3 regions of the Paenibacillus sp. 1SOY10 genome follow, and region 2 is predicted to be linked to each of the others. Evidence: predicted binding sites of a transcription regulator. Region 2 holds the regulator's gene; each other region holds the start of a gene.
The links. Region 2 encodes Rex, which represses fermentation and respiration genes when NADH is low (regulators of the CRP and FNR family bind a similar motif). Its sites were predicted from a motif close to TTGTGAAATATTTCACAA; they were not measured.
Positions count from the first base shown of each region.

Region 1: a site for Rex is predicted at 1,945-1,962, ahead of nirB (nitrite reductase large subunit NirB). Genes of this name have one in related genera too.
Region 3: a site for Rex is predicted at 2,081-2,098, ahead of nadA (quinolinate synthase NadA). Genes of this name have one in related genera too.

Region 1 is NZ_JBXENK010000002.1:655,625-659,917, reverse strand. It holds gene nirB (nitrite reductase large subunit NirB) at 1-1,827, opposite strand, end outside; gene AC1VOR_RS08860 (FAD-dependent oxidoreductase) at 2,115-2,681, opposite strand; gene AC1VOR_RS08855 (winged helix-turn-helix transcriptional regulator) at 2,742-3,059, opposite strand; gene AC1VOR_RS08850 (TerC family protein) at 3,260-3,970, opposite strand.
Region 2 is NZ_JBXENK010000002.1:834,141-838,433, forward strand. It holds gene dinG (ATP-dependent DNA helicase DinG) at 1-1,363, shown strand, start outside; gene AC1VOR_RS09780 (redox-sensing transcriptional repressor Rex) at 1,385-2,029, shown strand; gene AC1VOR_RS09785 (amidohydrolase) at 2,026-3,324, shown strand; gene AC1VOR_RS09790 (cell wall elongation regulator TseB-like domain-containing protein) at 3,427-3,912, shown strand; gene AC1VOR_RS09795 (hypothetical protein) at 4,117-4,293, shown strand, end outside.
Region 3 is NZ_JBXENK010000017.1:13,572-17,864, forward strand. It holds gene nadB (L-aspartate oxidase) at 1-1,004, opposite strand, end outside; gene nadA (quinolinate synthase NadA) at 1,041-1,979, opposite strand; gene ftsH (ATP-dependent zinc metalloprotease FtsH) at 2,442-4,293, opposite strand, start outside.

The DNA of each region.
Region 1 (4,293 bases), 180 kb from region 2:
CTTTACACCGATCAAATCAAGTCGCTGACCACCAGTAACCTTGACCACCTTCACGTCGTATTTGAGGGATACATCAGCAATTCTCTTCAAGTCCTCCGGTGTCGTCACTCCCCCATACATCCGTGGCACGACCGTGTACGTACCGTCCTTCTGAATATTGGCGCTCATTCGTTCGTTGACAAATCGAGAGGCCTTCTCGTCTTCATGCGTATCTGGATACACCATGCCCAGATAGTAGTTGATGGCCGGTCGACACTTGGAGCACCCCTCAGGTTGATCCCAGCCCAGTACATTCATGACCTCTTTGGTCGTCTGCAGGCCCTTCCCCTTGATCTCCGCTACAATCTCATCCCGACTTAGTGTTGTGCAACCACAGATGCCCTGCTTGGCCGTTTGTGTAAAGCCATCGCCCAATACATATTGCAATATTTGCTCAACTACCGGCTTACAGCCCCCACAGGAGCGAGTCGCACCAGTACAAGCTTTAATTTCATCCACTGTCGTCAATCCTTGGGTTGTAATAACATCCACAATCGTTCCCTTCGTTACCCCGTTACAACCACAGACAATTTCATCATCAGCCATCGCTTCAACAGAAGCACTTTTCTTGCCTCCTTCGCCACAACAACCGCCACCTATTAATGAAGTATATATTTCCTCAGTCATGTCCACCTGCTGCTTGGTCAGCTTTTGCAGCTCGGCTGAATCCGAAATATCTCCAAAGAGCACGGCACCTACGAGCTTGCCGTCCTTCAACAATATTTTCTTATAGGTACGCTTCCACTCGTCTTTGCTCACAATCACAGAATGCTCCGGTCCATCCAGGAACTCTCCGGTCGAGAACACGTCAACTCCGGAAATTTTTAATTTGGTCGATACAACTGAACCGACGTAAGGAGCCGTCTCAACACCACTGATATGCTTAGCCATCACCATGCCCTGCTCGAATAAAGGAGCAACCAGACCATAACAAGTCCCTCTATGCTCCGTGCATTCGCCGACTGAATATACGCCTTCCAGCGAGGTTTGCATGAAATCATCGACTACGATTCCCCGATTGACTGTAAGTCCACTTGCCTGAGCCACCGTTACATTAGGCTTGATGCCTACAGCCATCACAACGAACTCGGCAGCAAGCTCGGTCCCATCAACGAACCGCAAGCCGGTCACTCTCTGGTCTCCTAACAATTCCGAGGTTTGTGCGCCCAATTTGAACTTAATCCCTTGGCGTTCCAGCTCGGCTTTCAACATGCTGGATGCTTGGGGATCAAGCTGACGCTCCATCAGGTCTTCCATCAAATGGACCACCGTTACGTCCATGCCGAGCTGTACCAGCCCTTTGGCCGCCTCCAAGCCAAGCAATCCGCCAGCGATGACCGCCGCCGTTTTGCAAGTTTTTGCCGCATCTAACATCTGCTCACAATCCGCTATATCACGGAAGCCTACTACACCTTGTTTGTCACAGCCCGGAATTGGGAGAATAAACGAATTAGAGCCAGTTGCAATTAGTACCTTATCGTAAGGTACACGTTGCCCGTTTGTCGCTATAACTTCCTTGGCCCCGGCATCAATACGCTCCACGGTTGTCCCAAGATGCAGGCTAATGCCGTTATCCTTGTACCAATTCAAATCATTTAGTACGATATCATCCATCGTCTTACTGCCTTCAAGTACATATGAGAGCATAATCCGGTTGTAATTGGGATACGGCTCACTACCGAAGACGGTAATATCAAATTTGGATGTCAATTTGAGAATTTGTTCCACCGCACTCATGCCGGCCATGCCGTTACCAATCACGATCAATCTCTCTTTGTCTTTACTCATTAATTTGCCTCCTCCAGTTCAAACTGACTGTGCCTATGCACTTTAAGCTTCAACCTGAATCCTATACTAAAAGTGTATAGCTTCAGAAAGAGGTTATTGTGATTCTATTCACAACCAATGTGAAACGATTCATAATGAATTGTCATTTCTCTTGTTTGTCAGTGTGCTATTATTCATTGATTTGTGATGCAGATTCCTATCAGCAGCGGTATTTCTAGAACAAAATAAAGAGGCCTCCCTATGGGAAGACCTCTTTAGAAGCTTACTAATCAATGTATAATTGATAATTATTTAAGTAAATCATGGTCAACGTAACGCTCGCCATTTAATTCGCTAATCAATTCGATCGCGACTTTGGCACCATCTCCGGCGGTAATGATGGTATGCACACTCACACCAGCCACAGTACCGGCAGCCCAAACACGGGGTACGCTGGTACGGCCTTCACCATCTGTAGCGATTACCGTCTTAATGCGAGGCTCGCGCCCTTCCTTAAGCTCCAGTCCGGTAGCGCTTGCAAGTTCCGTGATTGCACCTGTAGCCAGAATGATATGAGAGGCTTCATAACTGCGGCCAGATTCCGTCTTCAGGGTGACCTTGGAGCCACCATTGGTATCAATCGCAATTACCTTTTCCTCAATGAATTTAGCGCCAAATTTCTCAGCTTGTTCCCGTCCGATCTTCAATAAATCGGGGCCGGAAATCTCCTTGGCACCATAATGATTTTCAATCCATGCTCGTTTAGTCATGCTGGCGTTGCCGTCCAGGACGAGCGTCTCTTTCCCCGCCTTGGCCAAAAAGAGTGCTGCACTGGCTCCGGCCGGCCCTGCTCCAATTACAATAACCTCAGCCACAAGTACACCCACTTTCTATATTATTCATGCCGTTCCAGCTAGCCTGAAACGGCATGCCAATCACTTAATCCATTCCGAGGCCCAGCTCTGAACCTCTTCCATGACCGGACGTAGTGCTCTTCCCTTGTCCGTCAATTCATATTCAATCCGTACCGGCGTCTCGGGATACACATGTCTTATTAAAATTCCTTCAAATTCCAGATCCTTCATCCGTTCCGAAAGCATCTTGTCACTCATGGAAGGAATCTGATTGGAAATATCCTTGAATCGCTTCGGCCCGCTCATCAGTGTCCTAATGATCAGCCCGTTCCAGCGCTTGCCCAGAAAGGAAAAAGCCGATTCGAAACGTGGACACATCGCATGAGAATGCTCTTCCATAACATCACCTCATTAATCATGGCCAGCTAAATGCTTAATGCTTACATTTAGTTAGTATATTTCATATTAGCATATTTAAGCGAATAAAGTAAGGGGGGCCTTTCGGATTTAAAAAAACGACCGCCTTGGCGGCGGCCGCTAATTACTATAGTATATTACATTCGCAGTGACTTATACCGGGCATATCTTCAAGCGCTTTATCACCGCGATACTTGTGATGCTTGAGCAGCTTGAAGCGCATCCTGACGCATCTTCTCTCTTCTTTTCTTCATTTGCGTACCCAGTCCTACAACAGCGAGGATAACCAGGATCTCAAAACTGTATTTAAGCCATCCGCTGGCAAACCATCCATGAATCAGTGGCTCGGCCACAATCATCTTGGATGCCGTCCAGGCCAGCACGGCTGCACCAATCGTAATAACAACCGGGAAGCGTTCTGTCAGCTTCAGTATCATTGTGCTGCCCCACACCATGATTGGAACAGAAATGGCAAGTCCCATAATAACCAGCAGATTATCACCATGGGCCGCACCAGCTACAGCCAGGATATTATCAAGGCCCATCATGGCGTCGGCTATGATAATCGTACGAATCGCTGCCCACATCTGATTACCGGCTTTGATATCATGGCTCTTCTCGTCGACCAGCAGTTGATAAGCGATCCATACCAAGGCAAGTCCCCCGGCAAGTCGCAATCCAGGAATCAAGAGCAGTTGTACCACCAACAAGGTCATAATGACCCGAATGATAATCGCTCCGACCGTGCCCCATATAATAACCTTCCTCTGGTCTTTCTGCGGAACATTTCTAGCGGCAAGTCCAATGACAATAGCGTTGTCCCCGGCAAGGACAAGGTCAATCAGGATGATGGATAATAAAGCCATCCAAAACTCAGGTGTTAATAACTCCATATTCTCTCCCCTTTCTATTCTCCATGCTGGGAACCCCACTTTGTTGGAGGATTTCTTCTGTGCAAAGCCGCCACTACCCGCAAACAGAATTAGTTTTGCTGTCTGCAAAACATTTCATGCAGCCGAAGCTACGGGAAGAAACTCCAGCCTTCCTCCAAAAAAAACACGCCGTGTCCGTATCGGGCACGACGCAAAATTTGCATCAAAAAAACCTTTACCCAATACTCGCTAGGGCAAAGGTCTCGCTAACAACTCATTGGTTGCCAATAAAGCCGGGGTATGTATGATTCCCGTATTGACGACTTTACTGTAACAGCTACTCC
Region 2 (4,293 bases):
GCTGGCTAATTTGCGGGCTGCGTTACAAGCCTCGCCAGGCGAGAAGTCAGGCGAATGGTGTACGGTCATTGATGGTATCTACCCGAACCTGATTGAGGTGAAGGAGAACTGGGACAAGTTAAGCGAGCAATTGTTCTCATTGATGCCGGATCGTAGTGACGCGGCACCTGGTGATCCGGGGCAATTCGTGTATCGACTCTTGCCAGGTAAGGAGCCCAAGGAATGGGATACCTTGACCGCTCTGGAGAATCAAATATATGTTGCGTTGGGGGATGTTCTCCGCAAGGGTGAACGCATGCTCAGCGAAATTCGTGAGGACCAGGATGATTACGGGTCTGAGAGCTTGCTGACTGACATCAGCGGTTTGTTCAAGGATCTGGCGACCGAACGGGAAGCACTGCGGTTCTTCATGAAGCTGGAGAGCGATGATACGGTGTACTGGATGGAAGCGAGCGGTAACTATCGTAGTCGTTCGTTGCAGATGTACGCGGTACCTATTGACGTCAGTGCCCAACTGAAGGAATATTTCTTCGACAAGAAGAAGAGCGTGGTGATGACCTCGGCTACCTTGTCGGTCGATAAATCATTTCAGTATATGGTGGAACAACTGGGCTTAGCGGAGGCGGCAAGCGAGAACAAGCTTGTCACCACGATGCTCCCATCGCCGTTTAATTACCGTGATCAGGCGCTGCTCGTCATCCCGCGGGATTTCCCTAGTGTCAAGGGCGGAGTAGGTGACGATCATTTCGTCAATACACTGGTACAGTCTCTTGCTGACTCCGCAGTAGTAACCCGGGGAAGAATGATGGTGTTATTCACATCATACCGGATGCTGCGACAAGTATATGAGCCGCTGAAGACCTTGCTGGCCCAGAAGGGCATTACAGTGATTGGGCAGGGGATGGATAGCGGGAGCAGAACCAAATTGACGCGTCGCTTCCAAGGGCAAGATGCTTCCGTTCTGCTTGGCACAAGCAGCTTCTGGGAAGGTGTTGACATTCCTGGCGAGGCTCTGACGAGTCTGGCGATTGTCCGTTTACCCTTCCAACCGCCGAACCATCCGCTGGTGGAGGCGAAGAGCGAACGATTACAACGCGAGAAGAAGAATCCATTTATGAAGTTATCTGTGCCGCAGGCGGTCATCCGCTTCAAGCAGGGTTTTGGACGACTGGTACGTTCGTCACAGGACCGCGGCATTGTGATTGTTTATGATACACGTATCTTGGAATCCTACTACGGAAAGTATTTCTTATATTCTTTGCCCGGACCGAAGATGGAGCATATGCCGCTAGGCCAAATGGTCTCACGTATCTCGGAATGGCTGCAGGTTGATGAAGCTGATCAAGCTGATGAAATGAAGTAAAGTTGATGAGGGGGAATGATTATGAAATCAGATAAAATTTCTGATGCGGTGGTCCGTCGATTGCCGGTGTATCTGCGCTTCTTGAATGAATTAAGCCGGAGGGAAGTTCCTACGGTATCATCCCAGGAACTGGGCCAGAAGCTGGATTTGAATCCAGCGCAAATTCGCAAGGACTTGGCGTATTTCGGAGACTTTGGACGTAAGGGCATCGGCTACGACGTTGCCTATCTCATTGAGAAGATTCAACAGATTTTAAATCTCGACCAACAGATCAATGTAGCCCTTGTGGGTGCTGGTAATCTTGGTCATGCGTTATCCAATTACAATGCTTATCTGAAGGATAACATGAAGATTGTGGCGGTGTTTGATGCTTCTCCAGACAAAATCGGAACGCAGATCAATAATATTACGATCCGGCCGATTGAAGAGTTGGTGGATACAGTCAGGAAGGAAAAAATTCGTATCGGCATCATTACCGTACCGGATTTCGAAGCCCAACGAGTTGCAGACCAACTGGTAGCCGCAGGCATCGGAGCAATATTGAATTTTGCCCCTACCATATTGAAGGTTCCGCCGGAAGTACGGATTCATGCGGCTGACTTTACAACGGACTTATTGAGTCTGGCCTATTATCTGGAAAATGGAAAGGAACATGCTGAAGTATGAGTCGAAAATGGTTAATAAAGAACGGGACGTTCGCGGTATTGGATCAGGAGCGTCCGGTTATTCAAGGTTATATGCTGGTTGAGGGTGATACAATCACTTACATTGGGGAAGAACGCCCCGAAGGTGTGGAGGGTGCAGAAAGCTTTGATGGTAAAGGCCTGCTGTTTCTTCCCGGGTTGATTAATACCCATGGCCATGCTGCTATGTCACTGCTAAGAGGTTACGGTGACGACATGGTGCTGCAAACCTGGCTCGAAGAAAAGATGTGGCCGATGGAAGCCAAATTTACAGCAGAGGATGTACGTGTTGGCACGGCATTGTCGGTATTGGAAATGCTCAAGGGGGGGACTACGACCTTCCTGGACATGTATGATCATATGGATGAGGTGGCCAAGGTCGCCCAGGAATCCGGTATTCGGGCTGTGCTTATGCGGGGGGCCATTGGTCTATGTCCACCCGAGGTACAAGATCAGAAGCTGAACGAAGCCATTGCCTTTGCTCGTAATTGGCAGGGTCAGGCGGATGGACGGATTACGACGATGTTATCGCCGCATGCTCCGTATACCTGTCCGCCAGAGTTCATTCAGAAATTCGTACAGGCGGCCCATGATCTGGATTTGCCGATGCATACTCATATGTCGGAGACCCGGGCTGAAGTTGAACAAAATGTTAAAGATTACGGAGTCCGTCCGGTTCAACATTTATTGAATCTGGGCATGTTCTCACGGCCTACTCTATTAGCCCATGCTGTGCATTTAACAGATGAGGAGCTGGATATTTTGGCGGCTCATCAAGTGACGGTATCGCATAATCCGGGCAGTAACCTGAAGTTGGCTAGCGGAGTAGCCCGTGTGCCGGAAATGCTGAAGAAGGGCATCGTCGTATCCCTCGGCACAGATGGTCCGGCTAGTAACAATAATCTGGATATGCTGGAGGAAGTTCGTCTGGCGGCCTTGATTCATAAAGGAGTATCTGGGGATCCTACGGCTGTTCCGGCACTTGAAGCGCTGAAGATGGGGACCGAATACGGAGCGCGTTCCGTATTCTTGCCCGAGACGGGTAAGCTTGCTGCCGGAATGAAGGCAGATTTCATTGCGCTGAACACGGAACAGGCACATTTCGTTCCGAAGACGGACTATGTATCTCATGCGGTTTACTCCGCTGGTTCAGGGGATGTAGAGCATGTATGGGTTAATGGGAAGCAAGTTGTGAAGAACGGGGCTTGCCTGACACTTGATGAAGAGCGTATCCGTTATGAGGCTCAAGAGGCATTTGACGGGTTATTGACACGTTAATCGTTCCGTCCAACTGATATAGATACAGGTGTACACTGTGAGTATACATGGTGAAAGATAAAAGAGGCTTACAGTTGCCTGCTTAGAGAAAGGAAGAGAAGGTTGAGGAAGCGAACCCAATGGATCCTGCTCTCCATCATTATTCTGTTGATAGTGCTCATCGGTCTCTACCGGTTCTACATATATATTCACGAGGATACTTGGGAAGCCGAAAGGGCGGCGGTTCAGCAAGCCAAACAGGAGACAGAACTGGTCCGCAGCGATGAGGTATGGAAGTCGGTCTGGGACAAGGTTTGCTTTGTGATTCAAGGACAGGATGAGGATGGGCGGGAGATTATGGTCTGGTTACCGCAAGACGGGAAACCGGAAGTCCGCCTGTTGTCTGAAGGCAAGTCCGAAGACCAGATCAGAGGGATCATCAAGGAAACGTTGCCGGATATCGAGGTGGTCCGTCTGTTGCCGGGAATTTATAATGACCAGTTGGTCTGGCAATTGTTCTACAAGCAGCAAGCCCATCATTATTATCGGTTCTTCAGCTTCAGTACCGGCGAACCTTTGTCAGAGGTATTTACGTTACCTAATCGTTGACATGACATAGCAGTTTCGAAGTTCAGGATGCAGACCTGATCTTTCGAAACTGTTTTTTTGTTTTCCATTCTTTTTTTTCGAATTTTGATATACGGTATGATATACTATTGTTTGTAACAATGATATACAAAAAGATATAATTAATTCTATATTTGAAGCTGCCTTATGGCGGAATAATTTATTACAGATAAAGGAGGCAAACGCGTGAAACTGCGTGTTGGACGAGTTGCTGCCAGTATCGTCATTTCCGGAGTTGTACTGTTCGGCGGTTGGTTCCTTTACCAAGAATGGGCAATAGAACGCCCGCTGGAGAACTTGTTAAAGGATGTTGAAGGTGTGAGTCAGGTGCAGCTGGATATACAGCCTAAGGAGCTTGGTGTC
Region 3 (4,293 bases), on a different contig from region 2:
AATCCATAGCTCATACAAGTTTCGTAAATGGTCGGGAAGCGGCGTCTTACCAAATCAGGATCTTCATGGGTAATATCCAGATAGGCCATGCTCGCACCCGTAGCCTCCATCTCGCTTACGATGGCCCTAGCCACAATGTCCCGTGGAGCAAGCTCCATCAGCTCATGGTATTTACTCATAAATCGCTCACCTTTAATATTGCGCAGCACTGCACCTTCGCCACGTACAGCCTCGGAGATCAAGAATCTCGGTGCGCCCGGATAGCAAAGGGCCGTTGGATGAAATTGAATAAATTCCATGTCGCGTACTACCGCACCTGCACGATAAGCTATCGCCACTCCATCCCCGGTCGCCACCTCCGGATTAGTTGTATACCGGTACAACTGTCCGGCGCCCCCGGAACATAGAACGGTCGCCTTGGCACGCAGGAACAGTTGCCCTCCGTCAGGTCGTTCTACCAATGCACCCAGGCATTCGTTATCCTCCGTGATTAAATCGATCACGTAATGATTATCCCACACCTCAATATGAGGATGCGAGGCAACCTGAGCAGATAAGGCTCGTACGATTTCATAGCCTGTTGCGTCGCCATTGGCATGCAGTATCCGGCGGTGGCTGTGCGCTCCCTCCCGCGTCAGCGCCAGTTCCCCATTCTCCAGATCAAATAAGGTGCCCATCGCCATTAATTCTCTGACACCCTCAGGCCCTTCATTTGCCAGAATATCAACCGCAGCAGAGGAACAAAGGCCCGCCCCCGCCAGCAGAGTATCTTGACGATGATAAGCGGGCGAGTCATCTTCAGAAATAACAGCAGCAATACCGCCTTGGGCATACCGGGTATTGCTATCCAGCAGCGATTTTTTGGTGATCATAATGACACGTTGATGTTCACTGGCCTTAATGGCCGTGAACAGGCCGGCAATACCTGAACCAATGACAATAACATCCGTATCAACTGTGGGCAGCTTACCAAGCTCAAAATCAGTTAAATATTGTGGAATCACGATCGTCACCTATCTTAGACAAGAGAGTAGCGCATGCTATTGAACTTGCAGCATGCGCTCTAAGGATAATCTGGCTTTATCGGCAACGACCGGCGGTACGTAAATCTGCGGTTGCATTGTCTCCAGACATTTGACCAGCTTCTTCAAATTGTTGACTTTCATATTAGGACACACCAAGAATTTAGTGGCAAAATGAAATTCTTTATCTGGGCTATCCAAACGGAGCTGATATCCGGTTCCATCCTCGGTGCCCACAATAAACTGCTTGGCAGACGAATTTTTACAATAGTTCAAAATGGCCGTGGTACTCCCTACGAAATCACCCATCTCCACCACTTCGGGGCGGCACTCTGGATGTACTACGAACTCGGCGTTTGGATATTTGGCCTTCATTTCAACCACATCTTTAACCGTTAGCATATCATGCGTGTTGCAGTAACCTTCCCAAATAATCAGCTTCTTGTCTGTATGCTGCTGTACATAGTGGCCCAGGTTCTTGTCCGGTACCCAGATAATTTCATCTGCGTCCACGGAATTTATCACTTGAACGGCGTTGGATGACGTACAGCAGATATCGGTCTCCGCCTTAACATCGGCCGAAGAGTTAATATAAGTCACGACCTTGGCATTGGGATGCTGGGCTTTCAGCTTGCGCAAGCCATCCACGTTGACCATATCCGCCATGGGACAACCCGCTCGTTCATCCGGGATGAGCACGGTCTTGCCCGGTGCCAGAATCTTGGCACTTTCTCCCATAAAATGCACACCACAGAAAACAATGGTCTCCGCATCTGTAGAAGCGGCCTTCTGAGCGAGTAAAAAAGAGTCGCCACGAAAGTCAGCTACCTCTTGAATTTCATCGCGCTGATAATAGTGCGCCAATATAATTGCATTACGTTCCTTCTTAAGCTGAACCAGCCTTTCACGCAGTTCACGGTTCATTTCCGCTTTCCGCTCTAGTGCTAAAGCCTCCACCTGAATTCCTCCCCCATAAGGTGCTTGACTTGTAGCAACGGTACGTCCGCTGCTTCCCGTCCCTCTTGCATCGGCTGGCTTCTATTCTCTATACGCCACTCTTCCGCATCATTTCACAAGAACGTATCAAATTTCACACGGTGTTTAAGAACTAATTTACACAAGGTCCAAGGCACTGTCAATGTACCAGAGAAGAGCGGATACAGCCGCTTTCCTTGATTTTTGGCAGGAAATCCGGCATTACCACGCAGATACGGGGATTGAGCATTTATCTAAAATTTTTAGGGTTCAACACCGAAACCAGTGCTTAACATATGTAAAATGAGGCCCTATCCCTACGGACCTCCGCTCTATTGATGTCTTTTGTCAAACACTGATTTAAATTGAGCCTAAAAAAACGCAAGATATTGGAATTTTCACCCTAATATCTTGCGCTTCTTAATGTTATATGGTTATAACCATTTATACCGTAGGCGTATTGCCCCCGTTATTTGAGCCTTTGTCGTCATCGCCCTCAGGCTTCGGTCCCTCAGAAGCTCCGCCGGCTGCACCTTCTGGTGCATCGTTTGGAATATCTCCCGCTGGAGCAGAAGGTGTCGCATCATCAGGTTTACCCTGAATACGAACGCGCACATCTCCCAGACTATCAACAGTTGGTTCACCCGATTCCGAAGAGTCGCTATCCCCATGCGGTACACTTTCGAAGCCTTCCAGTGAGCCGTTCTCAATCAGATACTTGATCTGATCCAGTTCCAACGTCTCCACTTCAAGCAACGTCTCCGCAATGAGATGAACTTCCCGAGCATGCTCGGTCAGCAGCGTTCTGCAGCGTTCGTACGATTCATTAATAAAGCGCTGCATCTCTTGATCAATATCATAGGCGATTTGATCGCTATAGTTCTGCTCATGCCCGATATCACGGCCCAAGAATACCTGGCCTTGGGATGTGCCGAACTGCATCGGTCCAAGCTTCTCACTCATCCCGTATTCAACGATCATGCTACGCACAATGCTGGTTGCTTGCTGGAAGTCGCTATATGCACCGGTACCAATTTCACCGATGTAGATTTCCTCGGATACGCGTCCGCCAAGCAGGCCGGTCACTCTATCCAGCAATTCGTTCTTCGTAGCAAGCATACGATCTTCCTTCGGCAGCATAATAACATACCCGCCAGCGCGTCCCCGCGGAATAATCGTAACCTTGTGTACCATATCGGCATGCTCCAGATAGTAACCAACAATAGTATGACCTGCTTCATGATAAGCGACAATACGTTTCTCGCGGTCACTGATCACCCGGCTACGCTTCTCTGTACCCACGATTACTCGGTCAATTGCTTCATCGACTTCCCGCATGGAGATATCTTTACGGTTCCGCCGCGCTGCAAGCAACGCCGCCTCATTCAACAGATTCTCCAGATCGGCACCGGTAAAACCGGTGGTCCGCTTCGCAATGACGTCCAGACGTACATCCTTGGTCAACGGCTTGTTGCGTGCATGAACCTTCAACACCGCTTCGCGTCCCTTGACATCCGGACGGTCTACTGTAATTTGACGGTCAAAACGTCCCGGACGCAGCAAGGCAGGGTCCAAAATATCTGCACGGTTTGTAGCGGCTATCATGATAATGCCTTCATTGCCACCGAAACCATCCATCTCTACAAGCAATTGGTTCAGCGTTTGTTCACGTTCATCGTGACCGCCGCCAAGACCAGCACCACGCTGACGACCAACCGCATCAATTTCATCGATGAAGATAATACATGGTGCATTCTTCTTCGCATTCTCGAACAAGTCACGAACACGCGATGCCCCGACCCCAACGAACATTTCGACGAAGTCAGAACCGGAAATACTGAAGAACGGAACCCCGGCTTCACCGGCTACGGCGCGAGCCAAGAGGGTTTTACCTGTCCCCGGAGGACCTACGAGCAGAACGCCTTTTGGAATTCTGGCGCCTACTGCGGAGAACTTCCGTGGATCTTTCAGAAACTCAACAACTTCCACCAATTCCTGCTTCTCTTCGTCAGCCCCGGCTACATCTTCAAAAGTTACCTTCTTCTTCTCTTCATTGTACAGACGTGCCCGGCTCTTGCCAAAGTTCATCACTTTGCCGCCGCCACCTTGCGCCTGGTTGAACAGGAAGAAGAACAAGATGAACATAATTGCAAGCGGTATGATCGATGTCAGGAAGGTCAACCAAATGCTTTCGCCCCGCATCTTTTCCCACGTGACCTGAAAATTGTTTTGTTCACTCAGGTCAGTGATTTCCTTCAACACATTCTCGTCAAAAGGAACATGTAGCGAGAACTTT